One region of the Peribacillus sp. RS7 genome, then DNA from elsewhere that is predicted to be linked to it. Evidence: riboswitches for the same ligand, from Rfam matches in the RefSeq annotation. Region 1 holds a riboswitch; the other holds the start of a gene.
What was found. Region 1 has a riboswitch for glycine ahead of ACDZ29_RS13955 (amino acid permease). Riboswitches for the same ligand answer to the same signal wherever they lie in the genome.
Positions count from the first base shown of each region.

Region 1 (8,741 bases):
TTACCGGCTATTGTTTGAAGATCCCAATATCTTTAAACCGTTACGGAATAGTTTACTGATGGCCGTAATTGCCACACTGGCAAATCTGGTGTTTGGGGTCATCGCGTCCTATGTTCTTGTCAAACGGAAATTCGTAGGGAAAAGCTTTGTTGATATTCTAGTCATGATTCCTTGGGCGTTGCCTGCAACGGTCATAGGGATGAACTTGATATTCGCATTCAATGAACCTAGCGTTTTTTCTTTCGGTCAAATATTGGTAGGAACTTTTTGGATTTTGCCACTTGCCTATTTCATCAGACATATTCCACTCGTTGTCCGCTCGACTAACGCCGTTCTGGAGCAGCTCGATGACTCGGTTGAGGAAGCGGCCAGAAACTTGGGGGCAAAGTGGTTTTATACCTTCAGAAAGGTCATTTTACCGATTATTCTGCCTGGTGTTTTATCAGGGACATTATTGGCATTCATCGAGTCTGTAGGAGAATTTCCAACCTCAGTCTTGTTGTATACGATTTCAAACAGACCCATATCCATTGAAATCATGAATCAGCTTCGGATGTTCAATATGGGGCAGGCAGCTGCCTATGGGATGATTCAAATCACGCTTATTGTTATCGTTCTCTTTATTTCGAACAAGTTTTTTGGAATCAAAGCGGAAAAAGCTTTATAAATCGGAGGTTTAAAGATGAGTAAGCTTGAAGAATTTATCAAAAATGAAGGTAGTGTTTTTCCCGGTAAAACATATGCGGAAGAGCTTCTAATGCCAGTTTTTAATGATCAAAGAGATTACTTATTTCATGTGATGTTCGATATTCATCGAGCACATGTCATTATGCTTTCGGAACAAAAGATCATTAAAGAAGAAGAGGCGAAAACCATGCTGGATGGGATTCGGAAAGTGGCCCAAACAGATCTCACCAAGCTGACCTATCAGCCTCAATTCGAAGACTTATTTTTCATGATGGAGGCAAAGGTCGGTGAGGAAATTGGTCATGAGCTTGCAGGGAAAATTCATATCGGGCGTAGCCGTAATGATATGGGAGTTGCGATGTACCGGCTAGTTTTGAGAGGTCATCTGCTCCAATTGATTGGTTATGCAAACCAATTGAGTGAGGCATTCTTGGTGCAGGCAGAAAAACATACAGAAACATATATTACTGGTTACACACATACCCAACCGGCTCAGCCGACTACATTAGGCCATTACTTTTTAGCCATTTATGATGTTCTCCAAAGGGATATTGGCAGGTTATGGGCAGCCTTTGAAACGGTGAACCAATCCCCTCTGGGCGCGGCTGCGTTAACGACTACTGGTTTTCCAATCAGCCGGAACCGTACTGCAGAACTGCTTGGGTTCGATTCGGTTATTGAAAATTCCTATGACTCGATAGGTGGGGCCGATTATTTATTGGAAACCGCAACTGCCATCATGACGTGCATGGTCAACACTGGAAGGTGGATTCAAGATTTCCTGCAGCATGTGACAAGGGAGTTTGGTACATTTCATGTGGCAGATCCTTATGTTCAAGTGAGCAGCATCATGCCGCAAAAAAGAAACCCAGTATCAATTGAACATTCCCGTTCGATTGCAAGCAGTGCGTATGGTGACGCACTTGCTGCCATGAACATGATCCACAACACACCATTTGGTGATATCGTCGATACGGAAGATGATTTACAGCCGCATTTATATCGAGCCTTTTCGAATGCGGGCCGTGTCATGAAACTGATGTATGCCGTCATATCAACTTTGAAAGTGAATGAAGAACATACAAAGAAAATGGCAGCAAAATCTAGTATAACGGTTACTGAATTAGCGGATACCCTATCAAGAGATTACGAGATATCATTTAGAAAAGCCCATTCCATAGCCAGCCATATTGCAAAACGGTCGATAAGTGAAGGGAAAGAGTTATATGATTGGGACACACAAGACATAAACAAGATGATAAATGAATTCGTTTCAGTGAATATAGCAGAAGATGAATGGAAAAAAATAATCTCTCCCGAATACTTTGTGGAGATTAGAAGCATTCAAGGCGGGCCCAGCCCGAAAGAGGTTTCGAGGATGATTGTATATAGAAAACAAAAACTGGAACAAGAGTTACAGGAATATAAGGAAATGGTCAAAGCATTGAATGATGGAAGGAAGGCTTTAGTGGATTACTGAAGTTATCAGGTAAAAAGGAAGGGAGTTTTATTAACGGGCATGGAACTCACGAGTATTTGCTCCGAATTCACGAGTAAAAGCGTAAAACTCACGAGTATTTGCTCCAAATTCACGAGTAAAAGCGTGAAACTCACGAGTATTTGCTCCAAATTCACGAGTAAAAGCGTAAAACTCACGAGTATTTGCTCCAAATTCACGAGTAAATGCGTGAAACTCACGAGTATTTGCTCCAAATCACGAGTAAATGCATGGAACTCACGAGTATTTGCTCCAAATTCACGAGTAAAAGCGTAAAACTCACGAGTAAAAGCCAGAATCTCCTGAAAAGAGTATTTTTTTGTTGTCTTGGAAGCAATACGAAGCATTTTATCTGCTAACTGCGAACCTAATATAAGGCGGAATGTTAATGTCAAATAGATTTCAGTTCGGTTTCATCCTGATTTTAATAGCTTTCGTAATATCGATTACTTTTAGCTTTAACCCTAAATTATTAATACCTAAAGGATATGATTTAGCTACTGATGGTCTGGTAGTAGCCAGAACCTTGATGATTATTTTTTCGTTGTATTTATTAGTTAAAATAGGGGATTTGATTATAAACAAAAAAGAGTAGTAGTCTAAAATGAGACTTCCTATAATCAATCTTGAGAAAAAGGACATTATGCTTTGGATATCGATTATAAAGGAAGGCTCAGTCTTTTGACTGAGCCTTCCGATGCTCTTCTAATGTTTCTTTATCCAAAATAAACAGCCAATGAGCGCTTCATATATCGTTAACGGATTTAGGTTCCAACTGAACCGCGTGCTTCCTGTAAGCAAGACTTACTGTTATCATCACAAGGAAATTGATTGCCAAGGCAATGATTCCGACATTCAAATCTTTTGCTGCTTGTGGCAAGGATGGAAACAAGGTCCCTATTGTTGAATGACTGAGTGTAATGCAGATTACGATGGCTAATCCGGTGACGATGCCGGCGATTGCGCCATATTTATTGATTGGATTATTCTTCTTCAGACTAAAGAGAAGGGAAGGGAATAGCTGTGTAATGAGACTGTATCCCATGAGAATTAATGCTGACATCGTTTCGCCGCCGTTTAAGGTGAAGTAGACGGCTATAAGGGCAATGATGGGAACAAGGAACTTTGCCAATCTTACAACGTGCCGATCGGATACTGTAGGTGCGAATTCCTTATAGACATTTTTCGCGAGCAGTGTAGTGACGCTCATCAAAAGCATGGATCCAGGCACCAATGCGGTCAGCAATCCAGCTCCGCCGATTATGCCTATGAACCATGGATCAAAGGTCTCGATCGAAAGGCGCAGCAATGAGAGGTCTGCATCTGCCCCAACGAGTCCAGGCACTTTCAATATAGCTGTAAACCCTACAAAAAAGACGAATAACAGCATGAGTGTATATAAAGGGCTGATGATGGCATTTTTTCGAAATACCTTCCCGCTGCGCGCTGAATAAACAGCGCTGAAAACTTGGGGCCACATATAGAAACCGAATACGAGCAATATTACCGTGGAGATAAACCATGAAACGCTAAGTCCCTGCTCAGGGAACTTTAGAAAACCGGGTTTTGCCGCATCAATCGCTTCAAACATCGGCTGAAATCCACCAAAGTAATGAATGGGCAGATAAATCCCTAAGAATCCTATAATGGCAATCATCATGATATCTTTAATGACTGCTGTCCAAACTGAACCGTGTATACCGGATATCATCACATAAATGGTAAGGCTGATCGCCCCCATCCAAACCGCCGCAGACATTGAGATGGCACCATAAGAAGCTTCTGAGACAATGATCCCCAAACCTTTCAGCTGCACGACGATCACTGGAATCATCGACACCACACCGACAAGCGCAGCCAAAATTCCTAAACTAGGACTCTTATATTTGCTTACAAAGAAATCGGATTGAGACATCAGTTTATTTTCTTTGGCATATTTCCATATTTCCGGAAGGAGCCAATAGGATAATACGTAAGACAAAGTAATGTAAATAAGAACATATAGAGCGGGTGCGCCCTTGCCATAAGCCCAGCCGCTGCCGCCAAGGAAGGAGAAGGTCGTATAGATTTCCCCAGCCATCAGCAGAAAGACGAATATTGCACCAAAACCACGTCCGCCCACCGTCCATTGTTCCAAGTCCATATCTTTTCCTTTTGAAGAGCGAATGCCTAAAAATATCGACAGAAGTAAAAATGCTAAAATGATTAAGAGAGCAATATTCATTCCTGGTCACCTTCCCGATTCCTGGGATCCAGCTTATACATGATGCCCAAGATACCAGAGGTAAGGACCACCCACATAGCCATCCAGAACATATTGAAAGGCATCCCTAATACATAAGGTTCTATTCTATTAACAAAAGGTAGAAATCCTAGTATGCCTATGAAAGGAACTAGAGTAAGGATATATATAATCTTCATTAAACAAACCCCTCCGTATTAAATAAAGTGAAACGTCCACCAATGGGGTTTTTCTTCAATGCCACTGATGGATGGGTGAACCAAACGGGGAAGGGAAATTCATACATGATTGATTTCCCTTCTTTTACAAGTTCCGATGATATATATTAGCTTACACTATTTCGATATAAAATTTAATGTGGTTGCTTGATATATTTTTAGCAACCGAGTCCACTGATGGAAAGTTGAAGTGTTTGTTGAAATGGATAAAGCCTTGAATTCATATTGAGTTCAAGGCTTTATCCGTTTTCTATCTTTTTTTCTGGTAGTTATATAGTATCACCAAGAGTATGAACCAGATTGGCGTCATGAGCAGTGATAGCCGTGTAGCTTCAGCGAATAGCATAACGATAAGGATGAACAGGAATAATCCTAAAATGACGTAATTGATAAAGGGTGTAAAAGGAGCCTTGAAAGTTGATGCGGCTCTTAGGTCAGGCCTTGTTTTCGAATATTTGATATGGGAGATCAAGATTATGCTCCATACCCATATGAAACAGATGGCACTGATGGTCGTCACAACGGTAAATGCCTGTTCCGGTATCAGTTTGCTTAATAATGCCCCAAGTGATACAACGATTGTTGATGTAAACAAGGCATTGCTTGGAACAGCCTGTTTATTTAATTTTTTCAGTTTAGCAGGGGCTTCGCCACTCCTGCTTAACGTATAGAGTATTCGGCTTGTTGAAAATAAACCGCTGTTGCATGCAGAAGCAGCAGATGTCAAAACGACGAAGTTGATGATCCCTGCAGCTACAGGAATGCCGATTAACGCAAAGACCTCTACAAATGGGCTGCTCGTGGAATCCAGTTGAGTCCATGGGTTGACGCAGAGAATGACGAATATGGCACCCACATAGAAAAGTAAAATCCGGACAGGGATTTTATTGATGGCAGACGGAATGTTCTTTCTCGGGTTCGCCGTTTCTGCGGCGGAAACCCCGACCAATTCGACACCTACAAAGGAGAAGACGACCAACTGTAAAGATAACAGGAATCCGGAAATGCCATTGGGGAACATGCCTCCATGATTCCATAGGTTCGTTAGGGAAACCGTTCCGGTATTGGTATTGAAGCCGATGATCAATAAGATGATACCTACGATGATCAAGGCGATGATCGTGATTACTTTAATGATGGCAAACCAGAATTCCAATTCGCCAAATAACTTAACGGTCAATAGGTTCAATCCTAACAGGATGACCAGGCATATTAGAGCCGGAATCCATTGAGGGATATCGAACCAGTATTGTATATAGACACCGACAGCTATGATATCGGCCATTGCGGTCATGATCCAACAGAACCAATAGGTCCAACCGGTCACGAAGCCAGCCCATGGACCGACATATTCGGTTGCGAATTCAGTGAATGACGTATACCCTGCATTGGATAAGAGCAATTCGCCTAGGGCCCTCATCACAAAAAACAAAGCAATCCCTATTATCAGATAGGAGAAGATGATGGATGGACCTGCCAATTGTATGGCTTTTCCGGATCCTAAAAATAAACCGGTACCAATTGTTCCTCCTATTGCAATTAGTTGTACATGACGATTTTTTAAATCTCTTTTTAATTCCTGTTTAGCCAATTCGTACGCCCCCGTCTTTTATGGTCTTGATAGTGAATGATTTCAAACCTGCTTGGTCTTGGAGAGAGGGACGTGATTTTTCGCCCAGCTTGCATTTCCCAATGGTTTTTTTCACGAGTGTTGTTTCCGTCCAATCACAAAGTGGACAATAAAAAAAGAGATTGGATAATACCAATCTCTTAAAGGGTTCAGAATAACAATTTATCATTCGTTACTCTTCTGTCCTTTTGCCTGAGATTGTGAATCCTTCGGCGCTGCATCTTGTACAGTCTCTCCAGAAGCTGCTCCTGCTATAGTGTCATCCATAGCCTTCATCGCTTGCTTGTATGCGGTTGTGTGAAAATGTCAGTCAGTGATAATCTTCCACTGCTAAATCATTCATTAAACTTATAAAATAATATTGGAATTCTATCATTTATTTTTTCGGAGGTCAACAAATTTTTGCATTTACAACACTTCTTGAAATTTTATAAACATTCACTTGCGAAGGTTTGAATGGGCTCCAATCAGAAGTGATTGTTTCCTGCTCTTTTTGTACTATCACTATTATAAAATACTGATCATCACTTTTTTAAAATGATAATTTTTGATTGGGAATATCAACAAGATATTTTTGGCAACTGTTTATTTGAAAAATACATTTGTATTTTTACAGAATATTTACTATTATAAGATAAGAAAACAAAATTAAAGTGTTATGCAAATGATTAGGATAAAGCATTTTTAACCGCAATAATAATAGAGAGTCGATTGGTGGAAAGGATATTAATATCATTGCCGCTAATATTGCATCTGGGGGAGTTAAACATGTCAAATAAGGAATTAAAGAGAGGGCTGGAGGCACGTCATATTCAAATGATAGCCTTGGGCGGAACCATCGGGGTTGGGTTATTCATGGGATCGGCGAGCACGATCAAATGGACTGGGCCCTCTGTAATGCTCGCTTATGCCATCGCAGGTATATTTATATTTTTCATCATGCGCTCTATGGGGGAGATGCTATATTTAGAACCGACTACAGGTTCTTTTGCAACCTTTGCGAGCAGCTATATACATCCTTTGGCTGGTTATATGACTGCTTGGAGCAATTGGTTTCAATGGGTAATCGTCGGAATGTCCGAAATCATCGCCGTTGGAATGTATATGCAGTATTGGTTCCCGGAGTTACCAGCTTGGATACCAGGTGTGGTCGCCATGATCATCTTGGGGGCGGCAAACCTCATTTCCGTAAAATCTTTCGGGGAATTTGAGTTTTGGTTTGCGCTTATAAAAATAATTACGATTGTATTGATGATCATTGCTGGTTTTGGCCTTATTTTCTTTGGCATAGGGAATGGGGGGGATGCGATTGGATTATCGAATCTTTGGGCAAATGGCGGCTTCTTTACGGGAGGTTGGACAGGATTCTTCTTTGCGCTTTCCCTTGTCGTGGCTTCCTATCAAGGCGTTGAGCTTATCGGCATCACAGCCGGAGAAGCGAAAGATCCAACAAAGACCGTAACAAAAGCGATCCAATCAATCATATGGCGCATTCTAATTTTCTATATTGGCGCTATCTTCGTCATCGTGACGGTTTATCCTTGGGATAAACTGGATGACATCGGAAGTCCATTCGTTTCAACCTTTGCTAAAATCGGTATCACTGCAGCGGCAGGCATCATTAACTTTGTCGTAATCACTGCCGCAATGTCTGGATGCAACAGTGGGATTTTCAGTGCAGGGCGTATGCTTTACACTCTAGCATTGAATGGCCAAGCTCCTAAAATCTTTGCAAAAGTATCTAAAAATGGAGTGCCGGCATATTGTACGATCGCTGTATTATTAGGATTGGGCATCGGGGTTATCCTGAATTACCTTGCACCGCCGCAATTATTCCTTTATGTGTACAGTGCGAGTGTTTTACCCGGGATGATTCCATGGTTTGTCTTACTTATCAGTGAGCTTAAATTCAGAAAGGTAAATGCTGTTGAAATGGAAAAACATCCGTTCAAAATGCCGTTGGCCCCTTACAGTAACTATGCGACAATTGCCTTTTTACTGATGGTGCTGGTTGGTATGTGGGTCAATCCGAGTACCCGGATTTCCTTGATTGTCGGGATCGTTTTCCTAGTCTTGGTCGCAGCGAGTTATTACCTGCTGAAAATGGATAAACGAACTCCATTGGATGTTAAATCCGATGATGAGATTTCTGGATAAGGTACGAAAGCATAAAGCGTTAAAATACTTTTTAAAAAGCCCTTCTCTTGATCGAGAGGGGCTTTTTTTTTGCCTTTGTGGATCAATTGTTGGAAATCACGAGTAAAGCTGAAGAATTCACGAGTGAACCTGCGATGAAGAATTTTCTGGAAAATACTCCAAATGAAAATGCAGCAATTTGGCACCAATCCATAGGGGTCGCTGGTCGTTCGGACCCAAATGAAACGGCTTTTTATTATCGGGATGCCATCATCGCCCGGGAGTATCTGGCTACATGGACCAATCCAGAAGAAGAGCGGGAAAACATCC
Region 1 covers NZ_CP168135.1:2,761,542-2,770,282, forward strand. Annotated here, with positions in the region: gene ACDZ29_RS13925 (ABC transporter permease) at 1-667, shown strand, start outside; gene argH (argininosuccinate lyase) at 683-2,167, shown strand; gene ACDZ29_RS13935 (hypothetical protein) at 2,173-2,580, opposite strand; gene ACDZ29_RS13940 (hypothetical protein) at 2,574-2,780, shown strand; gene ACDZ29_RS13945 (sodium:solute symporter) at 2,931-4,409, opposite strand; gene ACDZ29_RS13950 (DUF3311 domain-containing protein) at 4,406-4,606, opposite strand; gene ACDZ29_RS13955 (amino acid permease) at 4,896-6,236, opposite strand; glycine riboswitch at 6,446-6,524, opposite strand; gene ACDZ29_RS13960 (amino acid permease) at 7,044-8,432, shown strand; partial or broken gene ACDZ29_RS13965 (BBE domain-containing protein) at 8,567-8,741, shown strand, end outside.

Region 2 (8,741 bases), 2.6 Mb from region 1:
CCACCTTGCCGTTAAGGATGTGACGTCAGAGTGGGGGGAAGAGGTCCCGGAAATCATCCAGGGGGAAATTTTCTACCCCAATGGTACGGTGCGATATTCCTTAACGGAGGAAGACGGTCCTTACGTCTATATAGAATTTTCATCATCGACTAAAAATGACCGAAGGGGTAGGGTCATCATTCAATACGATACAGAAGCGGGGCGAGTGATACAATGGATAGAAAAGCAGGCTGTGTAATACGTAAAATACACAGTCTTTTATAAAGGTTCAATCATGTTCAAGCGATAGATTCGCGTGTTTAGGGAACAAGTGAAGGAATAAAACAAGCGTAAACCGGGCATACTTTGTTTAGGGTGATTTTTATATGTCTACAAACGCTTATATTAAATATCTGACGCAACAGCTTGTCGAATATTTTAATCTGACCAAAAAAGAACGAAAAGAAAAGCGACGTCATAGAAAAGAGGATAAAAACCATGGTATGTCCCATTGGTTTGGCATTGTCCCTTTTGCTTTGTCGATGTTCTTAAGGAAAAATATCAAGAAATAGAACAGATGTCCTTAAATTAGGACATCTGTTTTTTTATTAAGGATCCTATCCCAACGCCCTATCTGAAAGGTAAAATAAACCTCCATTGATGATGGATATTCGGATGTTCGGTTCATATTGTGCTTTTAAGGCTTCTTTTTCGGTAAAATAGCTCTCACTTTTTTCGTCCATATCCTTGTAAAAATGCTCCAATAAATTCAAGTCATTCTGCCAGCGAAGCATTGCTTCTTCCGCCCAAGAATGGTCATCATCCTCGAAACTGGTTCTGATGTATGTATCCAGTCTGGCCAATCCACTCTTGGGCATGATGAGCGGTGAAAGCGTAAAGGAATAATCCGGTATTTTTGGGGTGACCTTAACCGGTAAAACCCGATGGTGAAAGCTTTCCATGATCTCGCCTGAGATTAAATTCAATCCGATGGACATAAAGGTATCTTTTTTACGATCGCATTGATAGGATATTTTCACATTAAGGGTTAGCCAAGGAAACAATGGATTATTCCCGCCTTTTGATGGAGGAGTATCCTCAAAAAGTCTAGTATACCCTGCCAGATTTTTTGTTGATTGAATAATTTGATGAAGGCGAGGGGAGCCAAAATGAATCATTTCTCCCTTTAAATCGGGTGGAGCGTGTTCTGGGTCGGTAATGAAAGTCATCTGGGCTGGGTTCGGAATGCCACCCGTTTTTTCTAGATAGTGCCAATAAAAGGGTCTGTTCATTAATTCTTTATCCATTTCAATCGTCAGTTGAACGGTAAGGTGGGTTGGTGTATTATCCAGTATTTCACAATCATTGGCTTTAAAGTAAGTTAATAAAAAATCATGAATTTCCCGTTGCTGCATGAACCTCACCTTCCTTCATGGATTGAGCGAATTGAATTAACGATGAAAAATTATCCATCTTGATTTTCATTTCGCCCTCTGTTTTGGACTCGCCGACTACATCGATTAAGTATTCTTCAATGTTGTTAATATCCAGTTTGGTTAGAATATCATCCAGTTCACCAATTACTTTTTCAAATAAATTGATTTTTTCGTATAGTAACTTCAGAATATGTTCTTCAACTGTATTTTTCGTGGAAAAGTTATAAATCATGACATCTTCTTCCTGACCAAGCCGGTGAATCCGCCCAATTCTTTGCTCGAGTCTCATGGGGTTCCATGGCAGGTCAAAATTAATCAAGTGATGGCAAAACTGAAGGTTTATCCCTTCCCCGCCCGCTTCGGTTGCGATTAATACCTGTATTTTCTTTTGGAATAATTCGCGCATCCAGTCTTTCTTTCCACGCTTAAATCCGCCTCGGAAAGGGACTGAAGAAATCCCATTCTGTTGCAGGTACCATTGCAGATAAAGCTGGGTCGCTCGGTATTCGGTAAAGATAATCACTTTGTCATCAATTTTCTTGATCAGTTCCAAAGCTTTTTCAGCTTTGGAGTTCTGAACCGTTTCGTTTACTTTAGAAAATAAATCATCAAGCTTTGCCAAAAAGTCAGGGGAAGGCTGGTCGTATTTTGCTTTCATATTTTTTAAAGTATAAAAGACTGCCTCCCTGCTGCTGCAGGCTTCCCTTTGGAGAGTGAGAGCTGAAAAGGCGCTTCCTTTTGTTCCATCCGAAATAGGCTTGAATTTGGAAACGGCATCGTACAATGCCTGCTCGGTTGGAGAAAATTCAATGGTGATGGTTTCCACATGCCTTTTTGTCCATTCAATACCAGTATCGGCCCGCCGGTTTCGTATCATAACAGTGTTGACCAGTTCCTTAAGGTGTTCATCTTCAATTATGTTCCGGCCTTTCCCTTTATATTTTTCCGAAAAGAGTGTGGCATTTCCCAAGTGGCCTGGTTTCAATAACGAAACGAGGTGGAAAATTTCCTCGACTTTATTTTGAATGGGAGTAGCTGTCAGGAGTAAACAAAATTTCTTTTTCAGATTTTGGACGAATTCATAGTTCTTCGTCTTATTATTTTTAAGTTTATGAGCTTCGTCAATAATGATGAAGTCATATTCCTGATTGAAAATGATATCACGATGTGGAGCGCGTTTCGCTGTATCAATGGATGAAATGACCACATCACAGGAGTCCCAAACATAACTTTTTCTCTGAACGACTGCCGGAATATGAAACTTGGTATTCAATTCAAAAGCCCATTGTGTTACAAGTGAAGCCGGTACAAGGATCAATACTTTTTTTACAAGGCCTCTAATCATATATTCTTTTAGGATCAAGCCGGCTTCAATTGTTTTTCCGAGCCCTACCTCATCAGCTAAAATGGCCTTTCCATTCATCTTTTCCACCACTTGCTTTGCTGCTTCCAATTGGTGGGGAAGCGGGGTTAACTGCGGAAGGTGCTTGGGCGCCTGTAAACCCTCAAAATCAGGGATGATGAGATTTTCCTCCATTTGAACCGCTAACTTATAAAGCTCCCAATTTCCCCATGGACCGTCATTTTCCATCTTTTGCAGAAACTCGTCATTCCATTCAGAATTGAAGGATATATTGATTTTCATAGAAATAACTCCCTCTTAAATCATAATTTCCTTAATAAAAGGTCAAAACCCGAACATTTCATATGTGAAGTAAGAAAAATATTTCTCTTCAAAAGATATTGCAGAGATAAGTTTCTTAGGGTAGGATATAAGTATATTTAGAAAATTCTAATTTCCAAACGCTATAAAGAATCTTTGTATTTCGGTTTTGCAGTTCGCGTTTTCTTAGTATGCGCTACAGGCTCCTATTTTATCCAAGATACTGAAGGAGATCATTCAAACGGTTCCTGAAGTTTTAGGAGAGTTGGCAGAGAATGCATTCCATGATGCTCAAAGGTTTTACTAATGCTTGGGGCTTATTCGCTTACTTTCATTGGTAGACCATTTATATGCGGGTGAAGATAAGGGGAGAGACTACGGATGTAGCGCCGAAGGAGCAAACTTAGCAGTGAATCTCTCAGGCAAAAGAACTCTTATTGGACGCAACTCTGGAGAGCGCCGCCCATTTTGGGACGGCCACCAAAGGGGAAAACCTATTATATAGGTAAACTTTCAGGTTTCAGGACAGAGAAAAAGCTCAAACGGGCTTTCTCTGTCCTTTTTTGTGCTTTTTTCACATCATGAATCAGGATATCTGATGCGTAATGACAAGAAGCTTTGATAATGAAGCCATTTAAATTAAAAAATCTGAGGGGGGTCATTTTTTGACCAATTTAAAAAGAACACCACTATTTGAAGTTTATCGTGAATGCGGCGGTAAAACGATCGATTTTGGCGGCTGGGAACTTCCTGTCCAATTTTCGGGTATAAAGGACGAACATGAAGCCGTACGTACAAAAGCGGGGTTATTCGATGTTTCCCATATGGGGGAAGTTGATGTTAAGGGTCCTGCGAGCCTTTCCTTTTTACAGAAGATGCTGACTAATGATATATCAAAGCTGCAACAGGGCGGTGCCCAATATACGGCTATGTGCTATGAAAACGGCGGGACGGTTGATGATCTCATCGTTTATAAGAGGGCTGAAGACGACTATCTGCTCGTGGTCAATGCAGCGAATACAGATAAAGATTTCGATTGGCTGCAAGCTAATCTACCGGAAGATGTCCAAATCACGAATGTATCGAGTCACTATACACAGCTAGCACTTCAAGGGCCATCTGCAGAGAAGATATTACAAAAACTATCAGAAAATACTGCCTTAAGTGAAATCGGATTTTTCAAGTTCAAGGAAAATGTCATGATAAATGGTATCTCCACGATGGTATCCCGTACCGGATATACTGGTGAAGATGGTTTTGAGATATATAGCGACAGTGAAAACGGTCCTGCCCTTTGGAAGGCGATTCTGGATGCCGGCAAGGAAGAAGGGATTCAGCCGATTGGTTTAGGTGCTCGTGATACCCTGCGTTTTGAAGCGAAACTGCCACTGTATGGGCAGGAACTTTCAGCGGACATCACCCCAATAGAAGCCGGGATCGGTTTTGCGGTAAAAGTGGATAAGGAAGCAGATTTTTTCGGGAAAGCCGTTCTTGCTGAACAAAAGGAGAAAGGGGCTCCCCGCAAGCTTATGGGAATTGAAATGATTGACCGTGGTATTCCACGTCATGGGTATAAGGTCTACAGCGGGGACAAAGTCATTGGCGAGGTCACGACTGGTACCCAATCACCAACGTTGAAGAAAAACGTAGGATTGGCACTTATCGATAAGGAATTTTCGGTGCTGGATGCGGAAGTCGAAGTGGAAATCCGATCCAAACGTTTGAAAGCCGTTATCATACAAACACCTTTTTATAAAAAACCACGTAAATAGAGGGGAATGGTCATTAGATGAAACATCGTTATTTACCCATGACAGAGCAAGATAAACAAGAAATGCTTGAAGTGATAGGTGTACCTACTGTTGAAGAACTTTTCAATGATATCCCTGAAAGTGTTCGTTTTCAAGGCGAATACGATATCAAGCCCGCTAAATCGGAACCTGCCTTAATGAAAGAATTATCAAGGCTTGCTTCCAAGAATGCGGATCTTAAAAACTATGCTTCCTTCCTTGGTGCGGGTGTCTATGACCATTATGCACCGGTCATCGTCGATCATGTTCTTTCCCGTTCTGAGTTTTATACGGCTTATACACCCTATCAGCCTGAAATTTCACAGGGCGAGCTTCAGGCCATCTTTGAATATCAAACGATGATTTGTGAATTGACGGGTATGGATGTGGCTAACTCCTCCATGTATGACGGCGGGACAGCGCTAGCTGAAGCAGCCATGCTTGCTTCAGGTCACACACGACGCAAGAAGATTCTCATTTCAGGGACGGTTCATCCTGAATCAAGAGAAGTCGTAAAGACCTATGCGAAAGGACAACGCGTGGAAGTGATCGAAATTCCTTATAAAGACGGTGTGACGGATATGGCGGCCTTAAGGGAGTTGGTGAATGATGATATTGCAGGAGTGATTGTGCAATATCCGAACTTTTTTGGCCGCATCGAGCCATTGAAAGAAATGGAAGAAATCATTCATGGCGTCAAGTCCATGTTTATCGTTTCCAGTAATCCGCTTGCACTGGGAGCCTTGACATCCCCTGGTGCCCTCGGTGCAGATATCGTAACGGGGGATGCTCAGCCATTCGGCATTCCAGCAGCATTCGGCGGACCTCATTGTGGATATTTTGCCGTTACGAATAAACTTGTACGGAAAGTTCCGGGCAGACTCGTCGGTCAAACAGTGGATGAAAATGGAAAAAGGGGTTTTGTGCTGACGCTTCAAGCTCGTGAGCAGCACATTCGCCGTGATAAGGCCACATCCAACATTTGTTCCAATCAAGCGTTGAACGCCTTGGCAGCTTCTGTTGCAATGACCGCTCTTGGGAAAAAGGGGGTCAAAGAAATGGCCGTGCAAAATATTCAAAAAGCGCATTATGCGAAAAAAGCTATTGAGGCAAAAGGGATAAAAGTAATGTTCGACGGTCCTTCGTTTAATGAATTTGTCATTAAACTGCCTGCTTCGTTTTCAGAAATCAATAAAAACTTATTTGAAAAAGGGATGATCGGCGGCTTTGATTTAGGAAAGGTTTATCCTGAGCTGGAAGACCATATGCTGGTCGCGGTAACGGAACTTAGAACAAAAGAAGAAATTGATGCACTTGCGCAGGAATTGGGGGATCAACATGAATAATCAAGATCAATCACTCATTTTTGAAATCAGTACATCCGGTCGAATCGGGTATAGTCTGCCAGAAATGGATGTTGCAACTACTCCGCTCGAAGAAATTCTTCCTGCCGACTACATCCGTGAAGAAGAGGCTAAGCTTCCTGAGGTGTCCGAATTGGATATCATGCGTCACTATACAGCACTTTCCAAACGGAATCATGGAGTGGATTCGGGTTTTTATCCGCTGGGTTCATGCACGATGAAATATAATCCGAAAATAAATGAAAATGTGGCACGCTTTAACGGTTTCGCCCATATCCATCCATATCAAGATCCGAGTACTGTTCAGGGAGCCTTGGGACTATTATTTGATTTGCAGGAACATCTAACGGAAATCACTGGGATGGATCAAGTGACATTACAGCCTGCAGCAGGTGCACACGGTGAATGGACAGGGTTGATGATGATTCGCGCTTTTCACGAAGCTAATGGCGATACAGAACGGACGAAAGTGATCGTACCCGATTCTGCACACGGTACGAATCCAGCTTCTGCCACTGTGGCCGGACTTGAAACGATAACAGTGAAATCCGATGAAAACGGGTTAGTCGACCTTGAGGATTTAAAGCGTGTTGTGGGACCGGATACGGCGGCTTTGATGCTGACGAACCCCAATACGTTAGGATTGTTTGAAGAGAACATTTTGGAAATGGCACAACTTGTCCATGATGCCGGTGGGAAGCTTTATTATGATGGTGCCAATCTGAATGCAGTACTTTCAAAAGCACGCCCGGGTGACATGGGCTTTGATGTGGTTCACTTAAATCTCCATAAAACATTCACTGGCCCGCATGGCGGCGGCGGTCCGGGTTCTGGCCCTGTAGGGGTAAAGTCGGATTTGATTCCTTACTTGCCTAAACCGCTTGTGGTCAAACAAGATGAGCAATTCGTTCTTGATTATGATCGCCCGCAATCCATTGGCAGGGTAAAACCCTACTATGGGAATTTCGGGATAAACGTGAGGGCTTATACGTACATTCGTTCAATGGGTCCTGATGGCCTTAAAGCCGTCACCGAGAATGCGGTCCTCAATGCAAATTATATGATGCGTAGGTTGGAACCTTATTTTGACCTACCATATAATCGTCATTGTAAGCACGAATTCGTATTAAGCGGACGTCGGCAAAAGAAATTGGGAGTCAGGACTCTCGACATAGCCAAAAGATTGCTGGATTTCGGGTATCATCCTCCAACCATTTACTTCCCGTTGAATGTGGAAGAAGGAATGATGATAGAACCGACCGAAACGGAGTCCAAGGAAACTCTGGATGCATTCATCGATGCAATGATCCAGATTGCCAAGGAAGCGGAGGAAACTCCGGAAATCGTTCAGGAAGCTCCGCATACGACCGTTATAAAGCGGCTTGATGAAACTCTTGCTGCAAGAAAACCGGTTCTGCGTTTTCAAGCCTAGACTGAAAGCTTACATGAAAAAACCCCTGCCTGCCGGCGGGGGTTTTTTCATGTTTATGTATCTTGTAAAGAACTAATCAAAGTCAATGAGTTAACTTTCATTTTCATTTTCATTGAGCCCGCATTGAACATGTAGACGTTTTAATTAAAAAGAGCCCATGCGGAGATGGGGTCTTATTTCTTTGCTTTGATTTTCCCGGTCCACATTTTGAAACCGCCTTTTAGGTGAAAAAGTTCCTTGTAGCCCTTTTTGTATAGCATGGCTGCAGCTCTTCCGCTGATGATTTCGCTTTGAGCGTACAAGTATACAGGCTTGTCCGGCCTAATTTCGACCAAGCGAGTTTTCATTTGCGTCATAGGGATGTTTCTTGCGCCTAAGATATGACCATTATCAAAATCATTCGGTTCCCGAACATCGATCAGCTGCACTTTTCTGTAGTTAGCGATAAATTCGTCCTGTGTTAATGTTTTAACGATTTTACGCTGGCGGTACCAATTAAAAAGTGAATACGCAATAACCACTCCCAAGATGATGAGCAGTGTATATAATAATTCCAAACATTAAAACTCCCTTCTACCTTAACGAATACAGACAATACTTATTATATAATTGCTTTACTTAATAATCAAAAAGAATTTTCATCAAATTCTTTATCGACTTGATAGCACTTTCTTTTTTAGAGTGTTAAAGTCTGTTAAACTACTACATGTGAGTTTTTTGTGGGGTATAACGGAATTACTGAAAAACAGTCTATTGAAACGAGGGTTTAGGATGACTAAAGAAAAATGGGGTTTTATAGATTCTGGAAATTGTTCACCGGCTTTTAATATGGCGATGGACGAAGCGCTTTTAAATTGGCAAAGCAAAGGGGAAATTCCGCCAATCATACGCTTTTATGGTTGGGATCCAGCGACATTGTCGATTGGTTATTTTCAAAAGGCAGAAGCGGAAATCGATATGGAAGAGGTCAAAAGGCAAGGCCTCGGTTTTGTTCGCAGACCAACAGGAGGGCGAGCGGTGCTGCACGAGCATGAATTGACTTATAGCGTAATCGTTCCAGAATCCTATCCGGGAATG
Region 2 covers NZ_CP168135.1:149,602-158,342, reverse strand. Annotated here, with positions in the region: gene comGG (competence type IV pilus minor pilin ComGG) at 1-238, shown strand, start outside; gene ACDZ29_RS00865 (YqzE family protein) at 366-551, shown strand; gene ACDZ29_RS00860 (YqhG family protein) at 597-1,394, opposite strand; gene ACDZ29_RS00855 (DEAD/DEAH box helicase) at 1,372-3,060, opposite strand; glycine riboswitch at 3,435-3,522, shown strand; gene gcvT (glycine cleavage system aminomethyltransferase GcvT) at 3,744-4,850, shown strand; gene gcvPA (aminomethyl-transferring glycine dehydrogenase subunit GcvPA) at 4,868-6,214, shown strand; gene gcvPB (aminomethyl-transferring glycine dehydrogenase subunit GcvPB) at 6,207-7,664, shown strand; gene ACDZ29_RS00835 (rhodanese-like domain-containing protein) at 7,838-8,221, opposite strand; gene ACDZ29_RS00830 (biotin/lipoate A/B protein ligase family protein) at 8,436-8,741, shown strand, end outside.
Region 2: it holds a riboswitch for glycine, as region 1 does, so the genes downstream of both, gcvT (glycine cleavage system aminomethyltransferase GcvT) here and ACDZ29_RS13955 (amino acid permease) in region 1, are expected to answer to the same signal.